One region of the Enterobacter cloacae complex sp. 385G4 genome, then DNA from elsewhere that is predicted to be linked to it. Evidence: predicted binding sites of a transcription regulator. Region 1 holds the regulator's gene; the other holds the start of a gene.
What was found. Region 1 encodes Fur, which represses iron uptake genes when iron is present. Its sites were predicted from a motif close to ATAATAATGAGAACNACTATCAA; they were not measured.
Positions count from the first base shown of each region.

Region 2: sufA (Fe-S cluster assembly scaffold SufA) is a predicted target of Fur. The motif match lies at 4,300-4,322, and genes of this name have one in related genera.

Region 1 is NZ_JBXWDD010000002.1:152,941-160,269, reverse strand. It holds gene ybfF (esterase) at 1-531, shown strand, start outside; gene ybfE (LexA regulated protein) at 660-947, shown strand; gene fldA (flavodoxin FldA) at 1,103-1,633, shown strand; gene fur (ferric iron uptake transcriptional regulator) at 1,922-2,368, shown strand; gene chiQ (ChiQ/YbfN family lipoprotein) at 2,461-2,787, opposite strand; gene chiP (chitoporin ChiP) at 2,835-4,232, opposite strand; gene glnS (glutamine--tRNA ligase) at 4,680-6,347, opposite strand; gene nagE (PTS N-acetyl glucosamine transporter subunit IIABC) at 6,527-7,329, opposite strand, start outside.
Region 2 is NZ_JBXWDD010000001.1:259,202-266,530, forward strand. It holds gene fdhF (formate dehydrogenase subunit alpha) at 1-514, opposite strand, end outside; gene AC2FAJ_RS01385 (biofilm/acid-resistance regulator YmgB/AriR) at 698-976, opposite strand; gene AC2FAJ_RS01390 (hypothetical protein) at 1,006-1,326, opposite strand; gene ycgZ (regulatory protein YcgZ) at 1,331-1,570, opposite strand; gene AC2FAJ_RS01400 (diguanylate phosphodiesterase) at 1,911-3,131, shown strand; gene AC2FAJ_RS01405 (MerR family transcriptional regulator) at 3,320-4,048, shown strand; gene sufA (Fe-S cluster assembly scaffold SufA) at 4,362-4,730, shown strand; gene sufB (Fe-S cluster assembly protein SufB) at 4,739-6,229, shown strand; gene sufC (Fe-S cluster assembly ATPase SufC) at 6,239-6,985, shown strand; gene sufD (Fe-S cluster assembly protein SufD) at 6,960-7,329, shown strand, end outside.

The DNA.
Region 1 (7,329 bases):
AAGGTGACCCTCATCGGGCATTCAATGGGCGGTAAAGCGGTTATGGCGCTCACCGCGCTGGCGCCAGAGCGAATTTCCGGGCTTGTCGTGATTGACGTTGCGCCTGTGGATTACGACGTTCGCCGTCACGATGAGATTTTCGCGGCGATCAATGCCGTAACCGAAGCTGGCGTTTCCACTCGTCAGCAGGCGGCAGCGGTTATGCGTGAGCATCTTGATGAAGAAGGCGTGGTGCAGTTCCTTTTGAAGTCGTTTGTTGACGGGCAGTGGCGTTTTAACGTGCCGGTGCTGTGGGATCAGTACAACCACATCGTGGGCTGGGAAACCGTTCCCGCCTGGCCACACCCTGCCCTCTTTATTCGCGGCGGTAACTCTCCTTATATTACCGACGCGTACCGCGACACGCTGCTGGCACAATTCCCGCAGGCGCGCGCCCACGTCATTGCCGGTGCCGGACACTGGGTGCATGCGGAAAAACCAGATGCTGTACTGCGCGCCATTCGCCGCTATCTCGCTGATACTGCAAATTGATTAAAAAGAGAGCGACTGGAAGATGACGGGCTTCCAGTCGTTGGCGTGCCGTTTTTGGTGATGTATGATGGCGCGCTTATCGCCCGGGCTTTAGCAGGGCGGCGTGTTTCCCCCGAAGTCTCATAATCATGGCCAAAGAACAAACGGACCGTACGACACTAGATCTGTTCGCGAATGAGCGTCGACCGGGACGACCAAAAACGAATCCGCTTTCGCGCGATGAACAGCTGCGTATCAATAAACGCAATCAGCTTAAACGCGATAAAAATCGTGGGCTTAAGCGTGTCGAACTGAAGCTCAACGCCGACGCGGTCGATGCGCTTAACGAGCTGGCAGAGGCGCGTAATATCAGCCGCAGCGAGCTTATTGAAGAGATGCTCATCGCCCAACTTGAGACGCTGCGCAGCCAGGCATAAGTCTGAAAAACCCCTTTATCGCCCTTTTCATGTAGCACAGAGTGCAGTCCTGCGCGATAGCGGTTTCCGCAGGGTTGCCAGTTCTGCTATTATTGCCCTTATCCGTGGCCGAATTGCGCCACCATACCATTAAGTTTCAAGAGGTTATTTTACTCATGGCAATCATCGGCATTTTCTTCGGCAGTGATACCGGCAATACCGAAAATATCGCAAAAAACATTCAGAAACAGCTCGGTAAAGACGTTGCTGATGTGCATGACATCGCCAAGAGCAGCAAAGAAGATCTCGAGGGCTATGACATTCTGCTGCTGGGTATTCCAACCTGGTACTATGGTGAAGCCCAGTGCGACTGGGACGATTTCTTCCCGACGCTGGAAGAGGTGGACTTCAACGGCAAGCTGGTTGCCCTGTTCGGTTGTGGCGATCAGGAAGATTACGCCGAGTACTTCTGTGATGCGCTGGGGACGATTCGCGACATCATTGAGCCTAATGGCGCGGTTATTGTGGGCCACTGGCCGACTGCCGGTTACCACTTCGAAGCCTCTAAAGGCCTGGCCGATGACGATCATTTTGTCGGACTTGCCATTGACGAAGACCGTCAGCCAGAACTGACCGCAGAGCGTGTAGAGAAGTGGGTTAAGCAGATCCGCGAAGAACTGCATCTGGACGATATTCTCAACGCCTGATTTTTTACGGCGCAACGCGGGTTGCGCCCCTTTTCCAGGTAAAACCGATTAAATTAATTGCTACAAACTTTTAACTTTTTCGCCCATACCTGTACAATGTCTCCCTGGCAAAACGTGGTTTCCATTGAGCAAGTTTGTAGGTGATACCACGTTTTTATAAGCATACTTTGCCTGAGACTTGCAGTTTTCATTTAGGCATGGCAGTTCTATAATGAGACGCATTATCCCAGGTGCATTTTCTGTCACTTCCCAGAGAAGTGAATCGTTTAGCAACAGGACAGATTCCGCATGACTGACAACAATACCGCATTAAAGAAGGCTGGCCTGAAAGTAACGCTTCCTCGGTTAAAAATCCTGGAAGTGCTTCAGGGTCCAGACAATCACCATGTCAGTGCGGAAGACCTTTATAAACGTCTTATCGACATGGGTGAAGAGATTGGACTGGCCACCGTATATCGCGTGCTGAACCAGTTTGATGACGCGGGCATTGTTACCCGTCATAATTTCGAAGGCGGTAAATCTGTATTCGAACTGACCCAGCAGCATCACCACGATCACCTGATCTGCCTCGATTGCGGCAAGGTCATTGAATTTAGCGATGATTCCATCGAAGCGCGTCAGCGTGAAATCGCAGCTCGTCATGGCATTCGCCTGACCAACCACAGCCTGTACCTTTACGGTCACTGCGCTGAAGGGGATTGCCGCGAGAATGAACACGCTCACGACACAAAATAAGTTAGCGTTCATACTCTGAGCCAGCCGTAAGGTTGGCTTTTTTTTGCCAGAAAAAAGCCCGGTAAGCAAAGTGCCACCGGGCGGAGATCAACTCATTTGTTGTTATTGCGTATCTCGTTCCAGATTTTATCGCAACGCTTCGCCACTTCCTGATCGTTACCGGTTTTACGTGCCTGGATGCAGGCCTGATAATCCATCACGCGAACATTCTCCTGCGTCGCGAACGCCTCATGCGCTTTCTCTTTCTTTAACACATTTAGCACGCTCTGGCAGGCTTCAATCTTCTCAGGCGATCCTTCCGCGGTATTAATACAGGCGCTATACGCCTCCTTCAGACGGGCGTCCTCTTTCGGCGCCTGAGTCTGAACACACGCCACCAGCCCTGATGCCATCAGCGCGACGATTACGATTTTTTTCATCATGTGCAGTCTCCAGACCGGCGGGACTCAGCCCGCCGGTGTGCTCATCAGAAGATGGTGAATGGGGCGATAACCATGAATTTGACGTCACGTTCATCCTGGAAGATGTTGCCGTAACCGCCCGCATAGCTTGGGATATCGGAGTGGTTGTCATACTGCGTAAAGTGCAGCTTGAACATCGTGCCTTTCGCGCGGCCATCCTGCAGGGTGTAGATAGCATCCAGGCTGTAGGAGGACTCTTTCAGGCGATAGTTTGGATCGTAGTACGCATCCGGCGTCGCCATGTCTGCTGGTTTTGCATCCCAGGCGTAAGCGTAAGAAGCGCCCACCGCCCAGCCCGGCAGGTTCCAGTTTTTCAGGTCATACATGGCGCCGAAGAAGACCGCTTTCTCGCCGTCGGCGTTGAAGTCTGAGCGGTTATCCCACCAGATATCCAGACGACCGTTGGATGAGGCATAGGTCGGCGTCATACGCTGCAGGAAGTAGCCCTGCTGCCCTTCCGCCTTCACCCACGTGCCTTCCAGACGCAAATCAACCTGACCGACCTTGTAGCCGAAGGTTAACGCCTGCAGCCACGCGGTGCCGTTATAAATGTCATTTACGCTTCCATCGCTGACCTTATCGCGCGTACCGTAGAACTGGTAGCTGGTGCTCAGCGGACTACCGGCGATATCAAATTTGTAGCTGGCTTTAGCAAAATACTGATCGATATAGCCTTCCGCCTGACCAAATGCGGCTTCCAGAACCAGATCGTTTTTGAAATCGTACTTCGCACCCAGCGAGTGGAGGTAATCGACTTTGGTTTTCTTATCGTTCTGGTAGAACTTGTCCATCTCAATGTGCCACGGCGCTTTGTACTCGTTGGTCCACATATAGGAGAAGCTCAACGCACCTGCATCACCATAGTCAAAGTTAGCCCCGGCTTCTGCCCCCTGATAGGTACCAGGCATAAAGCTCCAGTGCGGCGCTAACAGCGTCTGGCCGGTTGGCTGAATATAGCCCCCACGCGCCCATACCGGGCCGTATTTGAATTTCGCTGCGGCCTTATAAAGGCTGATACCGCTTTTATCCCCTGACCAGTCTTCGTCATAGGCTTTATTGCTGGAGGAGAAGGCAATTTCGTTCGGGTGGCCGCTGTCGCCATTTTCAGCCATTTCAATCGCCGTAAACGCGGCAATATCCAGACCGAACATATCGGCGGCGTAGCCTGACTGGAAGTCCAGGTTGGCGTTCCAGGTGGAGTGAGAGAGGTTGGTTTTGTATTTATCTTCTGTGACATCTTTACGGTCACGTTCACGCTGCCAGTAATAAATACCGCCAGTGAGGGTAGAATCTTCGATGAAACCTGCTGCTTTTGCCTCTGGTGTCACCACCAGGCCCGACATTGCTGTCACACCGGCAATAGCCAGCGCCAGCGCACTACGTTTGCCACTGAACGTACGCATAGATTATTCCTCTTTGACGAATTAAAACGCCTTAAACGGCGAAAATATAAAAGACCAAAAGGCCAGGGGTAGTTATAAATACCCTCGAATTAACTACCGTCTTTAGGTTATTTTTCGCGACGCGAATTATCAATGCTTTTCAGTGGGCAAAAGTCAGGATTATGACGAAGTGCACATAATTGGTAGTGCTTTGTAACATTTGGCCGAATGCGAGGTGTGGCGGGAGTAGAGCAGGTAATTTCGGCGTATTAGATCGTAATAAAACCCGTATTTGTCTTAATTCTCTTTTATCTGAAACAGACAAACTTTTTTTAGAAAAATAAGTAGCACCGCATTGACCAAAAATTTTAGCTGGCCTAATTACGGGCCTACTTTAACGATATGATCATTAAATAAAAAAACGCCGCTATAAGCGGCGTTTGTTTCTCATTGACCAGTGCAGCGTTATTATTCGCCGATCTTGGTCCAGGTATCACGCAGACCTACGGTACGGTTAAATACCGGTTTTTCTGCCGTGCTATAACGGCTGTCCAGGCAGAAGTAACCTTCACGCTCGAACTGGAACGCTTTGCCCGCTTCAGCGGCTTTCAGCGATGGCTCCGCATAACCTTGCTTGATCACCAGAGATTCCGGGTTGATGGTCGCCAGGAAGTCTTCAGCCGCACCCGGGTTAGGCACGCTAAACAGACGATCGTACAGACGAATTTCTACCGGCAGCGCGTGGGAAGCGCTCACCCAGTGGATCACGCCTTTCACCTTGCGACCGTCTGCCGGATCTTTGCTCAGCGTCTCAGCATCGTACGAACAGAAGATGGTGGTAATGTTACCTTCAGCATCTTTCTCTACGCGCTCGGCTTTGATGACGTAGGCGTTACGCAGACGAACTTCTTTACCCAACACCAGACGCTTGTACTGCTTATTGGCTTCTTCACGGAAGTCAGCACGGTCGATCCAGATCTCACCGCTGAACGGCACGTCGCGGCTTCCCATTTCCGGTTTATTCGGATGGTTAGGCATAGAGACCAGCTCGCTTCCACCCTGCGGGTAATTTTCAATAACCAGTTTCACCGGATCGATAACAGCCATCGCGCGCGGGGCGTTTTCGTTAAGATCTTCACGAATGCAGGATTCCAGAGACGCCATTTCGATGGTGTTGTCCTGCTTGGTCACGCCGATACGTTTGCAGAACTCACGAATAGAAGCGGCAGTGTAACCACGACGACGCAGGCCGGAGATCGTCGGCATGCGCGGGTCGTCCCAACCTTCAACGTGCTTGTCGGTCACCAGCAGGTTCAGCTTACGCTTGGACATCACGGTGTATTCCAGATTCAGACGAGAGAACTCGTACTGACGCGGATGCACAGGAATGGTGATGTTATCCAGCACCCAGTCGTACAGACGACGGTTATCCTGGAACTCCAGCGTACACAGCGAGTGCGTAATCCCTTCCAGCGCATCGCTGATGCAGTGGGTGAAGTCGTACATCGGGTAGATGCACCACTTGTTGCCGGTCTGGTGGTGTTCTGCGAACTTAATGCGGTACAGCACCGGATCGCGCATCACGATAAACGGCGACGCCATATCGATTTTGGCACGCAGGCACGCTTTACCTTCTTCGAAGCCACCGGCACGCATTTTTTCAAACAGCGCCAGGTTCTCTTCCACGCTGCGATCGCGGAACGGGCTGTTTTTGCCTGGTGCAGTCAGCGTACCGCGATACTCGCGGATTTCGTCCGCAGACAGCTCGTCAACGTATGCCAGACCTTTGTTGATCAGCTCCACCGCGTAGGCATACAGCTGATCAAAATAGTCAGAGGAGTAGCAGATATCGCCAGACCAGTTGAAGCCCAGCCATTGCACGTCGTTTTTAATGGACTCAACGTATTCGATGTCTTCTTTTACTGGGTTGGTGTCATCGAAACGCAGGTTGCACTGCCCCTGGTAGTCTTGCGCAATGCCAAAGTTCAGGCAGATCGATTTCGCGTGACCAATGTGCAGGTAGCCGTTCGGCTCCGGCGGGAAACGCGTATGTACCGTGGTGTGCTTACCACTGGCCAGATCTTCATCGATGATCTGACGAATAAAGTTACTCGGGCGGGCTTCTGCCTCACTCATCGTGGATTCCTCAAAGCGTAAACAACGTATAACGGCGTATGATCTTATAAGCCGGACGTAGTGACAACCCTTAGTTACGGAAAATACGTATCAGATGAAAATAATGGGGGCGTTTGCTGCAAAAAAAAGCGGCGGAGGATATCCCCCGCCGCTTAAGGCATGACTCTACTCAGGAGCGATTACTTGCCTTTAATCTCATACAGCGGTGTCTGACCCGCAACCACCTGACCTTTCGCCTGGAGTACCAGACCGCTAAAGTCGTCGATGTTGCTGCACACGACCGGACTAATCATCGAGCGCGCGTTGGCGTTCAGGAAGTCCAGATCCATTTCCAGAATCGGCTGACCTGCCACCACTTCAGCCCCCTCTTCCACCAGGCGAGTAAAGCCCTGACCGTTCAGCGCTACGGTATCGATCCCCATATGGACAACGATCTCCGCGCCTTTTTCGGTTTCGAGGCAGAACGCGTGGTTGGTGTTGAAGATTTTCACGATGGTGCCTGCCGCCGGAGACACAACGGTTTTATCCGTTGGTTTCACCGCCACACCGTCACCAACCGCTTTGCTGGCGAAGGCTTCATCAGGCACCTGCTCAAGGTCAACCACGTCACCCGTTACCGGAGAGACCAGCGCGGCCACCGTCACGGCGTTCGGCACGGCCTGCGGCTTCGCAACCGGCGCAGCCGTCGACGCAGGCGCGCTGTCGGCTGATGCCGCCGCGACCGGGCCACGGGCAACCACTTTCTTCATTTCGTCGCCAATGGATTCCGCTTTGGCGCCTACGATAACCTGGATAGTTTGTTTGTTCAGTTTAACCACGCCCGATGCACCAAGGCGTTTACACATTGCGTCGCTTACGCGCGCCGAGTCACCCACCGTCAGACGCAGACGGGTGATACAGGCATCAATCGCTTTCAGGTTGTCAGTCCCACCGACGGCAGCGATATAGCTGGTCGCCAGCTGAGTCAGACCCTCTTCGGTAT
Region 2 (7,329 bases), on a different contig from region 1:
CCAGCAGGCATTTGGAGTGTTCAATATCGTTGATAGAGTTGCTCATTGCACCGTTGCCGAGGGTCTCCTGAAGTCCGGCGACGGAAGGACCGTGACAAACGCGCGCGCAGCAGTCGACGTTGTTGGTGTGCAGCACCGCGCGGGCAAATTTTTGCATCACGTAGTTGGTTTCATTCCCGGTACCGCGCGACGACCCGGTGGTCATAATCGAACGCGGGCCGAACTGGGCTTTAATGCTGCTGAGCTTCCGGGCGGTGTAGCGGATAGCCTCTTCCCAGGTCACGGGAGTGAATGTCTCTCCCTTGCGGTAGCGGATCATCGGCTGGGTCAGGCGTGGGGTGAGCAGGCGGGTATCGTTAAGGAAATCCCATCCGTAAAATCCTTTCAGGCATAGCGTGCCTTGGTTTGTGGCCCCCTCTGCCGCTTCGGCACGGATGATACGGTTATTCTCAACGACAAGGTTTAGTTTGCAGCCTGCACCACAGTAAGGGCAGACGCTGGCGATTTTTTTCATCAATAACAGACCTGTTAAGAAATGAAGCAAAATGACTGGTAAGCCCAGTCCCGTAACAGGGAGTAAGCAGAAACCATGCCATCTTTATAACGTTTCTTTACAGGGGGTTATGAAGAGAGGGGGGTGTCATCGTCAGCATGTTCGACAATTCTGACGATGACACGATCGCTGAATGCAGGGCGTTTAAACGTCATCCATGGTGTAGCCCACCACGATTTCCAGCGTCTTGCGAATCACATCCGCCTGAACCACGTCGTGAGTGGCTTCCAACGTCTGAATGAGCCACAGGATGATCGCTTTATTGGAAATATGACCTTCAGAGGCCAGAACACAGCGTACTGCAGTAGAAAAAATAGCGGACTCTTCAGCAAAACGATCGCCTGCGTGACGGAAATATTCCGCCAGCGCACTGTCTAAAAAAGCAGAGTGGTATTCGGGTTGAAGCTGAATATTTTGTCTCATTTGTTCTCACCGTAGCTGTTAAAATGCAGTCAATGTATTTTTTTGGGATCGGACGGCTTTCCCTTTCCAAACAACGACACTACATTGCCTCTGTTATCATTGAGAGGTCCCTCTCTGCTCATTCGTCCTTGCGCGGTTCTGCGACGTTTTAATCCGAGGCTTTTTGATCCGATATCGGCAATCGCCTTCGCCAGTGTCTCCCGCCGCCGGGGATTCTTTTCATGTGTTTTCATCTGCCGCAGACGCTGAACCAGAGCTTCAGTTGTAACGGGGCCACGCTCTCTCAAAAGAGAAAGAACGGCTTCGCCAATCAGCTGATCGGTCAGTTTGTCTGCGTCACTGCGGTTCATCACGTTATCGTTCGAAGAGCAAGCCAAGCAGCATATGGTAATGCTGTTCCTCTTCGGGGCCCTCGGCCCTTTCAAGGCGACTTAACAGTTTGGTACAGAGCGATTTGCGATTGAGATTTCGCCCGTCGCTAAGGATCTCAACAACGACCTGACCCAGCGTTTCCTGTTGGGTTGGAAGTGTGGCTTTTTCGAAGTACTGTGCGATCGCTGCTGCGGAATCTGCGACGTAACCTTTCTGCTGCATGTTTCGCTCCTGTAAAATTTTGTAATCAGTAACGTTACATTTAAGGTATACACTTTTTCTAAATCTGTACATTAAAAATGTACAGATTTTTAATAAAATCAGGATATATTTAATAAATGCTATATTTCTCAATCGCTTGCTTGTTTATCATGAAACGGTAATGCTACAGAATATATTGTACAAATCGCACGGCCGCTGTTAAGTTGTACAACACTTGTGAGAGTGCCATTAACGGGCGTAAATGATTGAGATGTAAATTATTTGTGAGGCAATTAATGTGCTATAAGAGAAGTCTCTCCACATGTTTTTGTGGTCAAAACCCTTAACCCCCAGGAATCGCATGCTTACAACCATCATTTACCGCAGTCATATCTGCGAGGACGTTCCAGTGAAAGCACTGGAAGCTATGGTCGCTGCTGCAAATAATAAAAACCGGCAAGCCAACGTCACGGGGATCTTGCTGTTTAACGGCACACATTTTTTTCAGTTGCTTGAGGGGCCAGTGGAGCATGTTTCTGCTATTTATGAGGAGATCTGCAACGACCCGCGACACCATAACGTAGTCGAGCTGATGCGCGATCACGGCCCCGTCCGGCGTTTTGGCAATGTGGGTATGGAGCTTTTTGATTTGCGCCAGTTCGACAGGAACGAGGTGCTGCAACAGGTGCTGAACAAGGGAACAACACGCTATCAGCTGACTTACAATGACCGTCCGCTGCAGTTTTTCCGTACCTTTGTCGAGGCCACGGAAAAAGCGAACTATTTTGAACTGCCGCCTGCGGATTCCTGGGAGTTCGTTCGCGAAGAAACACGCTTGTCAGCGCAACCCGAGGTGGTCGCGAAAGGAGCGGATTGCAGCTTTGCTTTCCAGCCGATAGTTGATCCGTTTATGCAGCAGGTTGTCTCCTGGGAGGCGCTTCTGCGCACCCCGTCCGGCGACTCGCCGGGGGCCTATTTCGCCAGCCTTACGCATGATGAAGTTTACGCGTCTGATTTGCAGAGCAAGCAGGTGGCGCTCTCGATGGCCAGCGCGCTGGGGTTACAGGATCAGACGTTATCCCTTAACCTGCTGCCTATGACGCTGGTTAACATTCCCAATGCGGTGGACTTTCTGCTCACCGCAATTGAAGCAAACGGTTTTGTACCTGAACAGATCGTGGTGGAGTTCACCGAGAGCGAAGCCATTTCACGTTTTGAAGAATTCACGGATTCAGTCAGACAGCTAAAAAGTGCAGGCATCAGCGTGACGATCGATCACTTTGGTGCCGGCTTTGCGGGACTACAGCTACTGGCCCAATTCCAGCCCGACAGAATTAAGATTAATCGCGATCTCGTCGCGAACGTGCATAAAAGTGGCCCTCGACAGGCCATCATTCAGGCGATTATCAAATGCTGTTCCTCGCTTGAAATTCAGTTCTGCGCGGTCGGCGTGGAGAAGGCAGAAGAGTGGATGTGGCTGGAATCTGCGGGGATTTCCCAGTTCCAGGGGCATCTTTTTGCCAGCCCCCGCCACGGCGGAATTCCGGCGATTGCATGGCCGGAGAAAAAATTTGATTTTTGATAAAGCTGTACAAAATTCGGCAGACTTAGCTGTACGAGAAGCAAACTTTAGACAACAATGTATTAACAGGTGAAGGGAGAACGACCCCTTTCACCTGTGCAAAATGCGGTCTTAGTTATACAAATGGTTTGTACAATCTGATAAGGTTGGTGTAGTTAGGTATGGAAGTTCTGAGCGTGAGGGAGTTAATGGCCTATTACAGTATCGGCGAAGTGGCCGAACGATGCGGTATCAACCCCGTTACGCTGCGTGCCTGGCAGCGACGTTATGGATTGTTGAAGCCGCAGCGCAGCGAAGGGGGTCATCGTCAGTTTGACGATGAAGATATCCTGCGTATTGAAGAGATCAAACGCCTGATGAAAAGCGGCGTTTCGGTCGGAAAAGTAAAAGCTTTGCTGGAAAATAAAGAAGTCCTGACTCAGGGTAATTGGGTCTCGTTCCAGGAAGAGATGATGACCGTTCTGCGTTATGCCAGCCCGGCAAAGCTGCGCGCCAAAATCGGTGAGTTCCGCCGGGATCACGCCATGGATGCGCTGATTGATAACATCATTTCCCCCGTCCGCCAGCGAATGAATCAGGATCAAAATACTGTACGCCACATGGCGAGCATGCTTGACGGCGTCCTGATTGAATTCGCGGTTCTAAGCCTGGCGGAGTCGCGCAAGAAAGCGGGTAAAGATGCGTTGCTTATCGGCTGGGAATGCGATGACCGTACCCATCTTTGGCTTGAAGCCGCGCGGCTGGCGCAGCAAGGCTGGCACATTGACGTGCTGGCGGACCCGATTGATTCTCCGCGTCCTGAACTTTTCCCGGGGCAAAAAATCTTCGTCTGGACGGGAAAAACGCCAACACCGCGTCAGCAGGAACAGCTGGATCACTGGCGTGAGCAGGGTTTTAGCGTTTCATTTCACCAATAATAATCAGAGGCCTTGAGGGCCTTTTATTGTTTTAGACACTTCCAGAACAAAAGCTATCTCAAAAATAGGCATTTCCGATACATATTTTACTTTTCCTTTCTTCACTGTTTTCTCCGACAGATAATCCATTAATTTTCAAAGTATTGAACAATTAAATCCATCCCGCCCGCATCTTCTGACAGGGTCTATGCTTAATAAAAGTAGACAAAAAGGGCGGTTTAGCCGAATGCCCCTGCTGACAGAGGGTTGAAGTGATAATCGTTATCACTAACATGGTGTTATGCCCTGATGGCTAATCAGATGAGGTGGACCTATGGAACTGCATTCAGAAACCTTCAATCCTGCCGATTTCGCCTGGCGAGGATTAACGCTCACGCCTGCGGCGGCGGCGCATATCCACGAGCTGGTGGCAAAAAATCCCGACATTCTCGGCGTGCGCTTAGGCGTTAAGCAGACCGGCTGCGCGGGCTTTGGCTACGTGCTGGATACCGTCACCGCACCGGAAAAGGATGACCTGGTGTTTGAAACCGACGGCGCAAAGCTGTACGTCGCGCTGCAGGCTATGCCGTTTATCGATGGAACCGAAGTGGATTACGTGCGGGAAGGTTTAAACCAGTTATTCAAATTTCATAACCCGAAAGCCCAGAACGAATGCGGCTGCGGCGAAAGCTTTGGGGTATAGGCGGTACTATGTCTCGTAATACTGAAGCAACGAGTGATGTAAACACCTGGAGCGGCGGACACCTCAACTATAAAGAGGGTTTTTTCACGCAGCTGCAGACCGACGAGCTGGCGAAAGGCATTAATGAAGATGTGGTGCGCGCCATTTCGGCCAAACGTAACGAGCCCGAGTGGATGCTCGAATTTCGCCTGAGCGCATTCCGCGCCTGGCTGGAGATGGAAGAGCCGCACTGGCTGAAAGCCCACTACGACAAGCTGAACTACCAGGATTACAGCTACTACTCCGCCCCCTCCTGCGGCAGCTGTGACGATACCTGCGCCTCGCAGCCCGGCGCGGTCCAGCAAACCGGTGCCGAGAACAGCTTCCTGAGCAAAGAGGTTGAAGAGGCGTTTAATCAGCTGGGCGTGCCCGTGCGCGAGGGGAGAGAGGTGGCGGTAGACGCCATTTTCGACTCCGTCTCGGTGGCGACCACCTACCGTGAAAAGCTGGCCGAGCAGGGGATCATTTTCTGCTCCTTTGGCGAAGCCATTCATGACCATCCCGATCTGGTGAAAAAGTACATCGGCACCGTGGTACCGAGCAACGATAACTTCTTCGCCGCGCTGAATGCCGCGGTAGCCTCTGACGGCACCTTTATCTACGTGCCGAAAGGCGTGCGCTGCCCGATGGAGCTCTCCACCTATTTCCGCATCAACGCCGAAAAAACCGGACAGTTTGAACGCACCATTCTGGTAGCGGACGAAGGCAGCTACGTCAGCTATATCGAAGGGTGCTCCGCCCCGGTGCGCGACAGCTACCAGCTGCACGCGGCGGTGGTTGAGGTCATCATTCACAAAGACGCCGAGGTGAAATACTCCACGGTGCAGAACTGGTTCCCCGGCGACGGCAATACCGGCGGTATCCTGAACTTCGTCACCAAGCGCGCGCTGTGCGAAGGCGAAAACAGCAAAATGTCCTGGACGCAGTCGGAAACCGGCTCCGCTATTACCTGGAAATACCCGAGCTGTATTCTGCGCGGGGATAACTCCATCGGTGAGTTTTACTCGGTGGCGCTGACCAGCGGGCATCAGCAGGCCGATACCGGCACCAAGATGATCCACATTGGGAAAAACACCAAATCGACTATTATCTCGAAGGGGATCTCCGCCGGGCATAGCCAGAACAGCTATCGCGGGCTGGTGAAAATCATGCCGACGGCCACCAACGCGCGTAACTTCACCCAGTGTGATTCAATGCTGATCGGTGCCGACTGCGGGGCGCATACCTTCCCGTACGTCGAGTGTCGCAACAACACGGCTCAGCTGGAGCACGAGGCGACCACGTCGCGCATTGGGGAAGATCAGCTCTTCTACTGCCTGCAACGCGGCATCAGCGAAGAAGATGCCATTTCGATGATTGTGAACGGCTTCTGTAAGGACGTGTTCTCTGAACTGCCGCTGGAATTCGCCGTTGAAGCACAAAAACTCCTCGCCATTAGTCTTGAACACAGCGTCGGTTAAGGAAAGCACATGTTAAGCATTAAAGATTTACAGGTTAGCGTGGAAGAGAAAGCGATCCTGCGCGGTCTCAATTTTGACGTCAAGCCGGGTGAAGTTCACGCCATCATGGGGCCAAACGGCTCCGGGAAAAGTACGCTTTCAGCGACGCTGGCGGGACGTGAAGATTACGAAGTAACAGGCGGCTCGGTCGAATTTAACGGCAAAGATCTTCTGGAGATGTCTCCGGAAGACCGCGCGGGCGAGGGCATTTTTATGGCCTTCCAGTACCCGGTGGAAATTCCGGGCGTCAGCAACCAGTTTTTCCTCCAGACGGCGCTGAATGCGGTGCGCAAGTATCGCGGCCAGGAGGCGCTGGATCGCTTCGACTTCCAGGATCTAATGGAAGAGAAAATCAAGCTGCTGAAAATGCCGGAAGATTTGCTGACCCGCTCGGTGAACGTTGGCTTTTCCGGCGGCGAGAAAAAGCGTAACGACATTCTGCAGATGGCGGTGCTGGAGCCCGAGCTGTGCATTCTGGATGAGACCGACTCCGGTCTGGATATTGACGCCCTGAAGATTGTCGCCGACGGGGTGAATTCCCTGCGCGACGGCAAGCGCTCGTTCATTATCGTCACCCACTACCAGCGCATTCTGGACTACATCAAGCCGGACTATGTCCACGTGCTTTACCAGGGACGTATTGTGAAATCCGGTGATTTTACGCTGGTTAAACAACTGGAGGAGCAGGGTTATGGCTGGCTTACCGAACAGCAGTAATGCGCTCCAGCAGTGGCACCGGCTGTTTGAGGAGCAGGGTAATACGCGCTCCGAGCAGGCGCAGCAGCACCTGCAGCAGATGCTGCGCCTCGGCCTGCCGACGCGGAAGCATGAGAACTGGAAATACACCCCGCTCGACGGCCTGCTGAACGGCGAGTTTGTGACGCGTCTGGCGGAGATTGACCCGGCCCGGCGCGACGCTCTGGCGCTGACGGTGGATGCGGTGCGTCTGGTCTTTGTCGACGGCGTCTGGCGTCAAGAACTGAGTGATGACGCCCGGGATAGCGGGTTCGATATCGTCATTAACGACGACCGCCATAGCCTGAGCACCCCGGTTCAGCCGG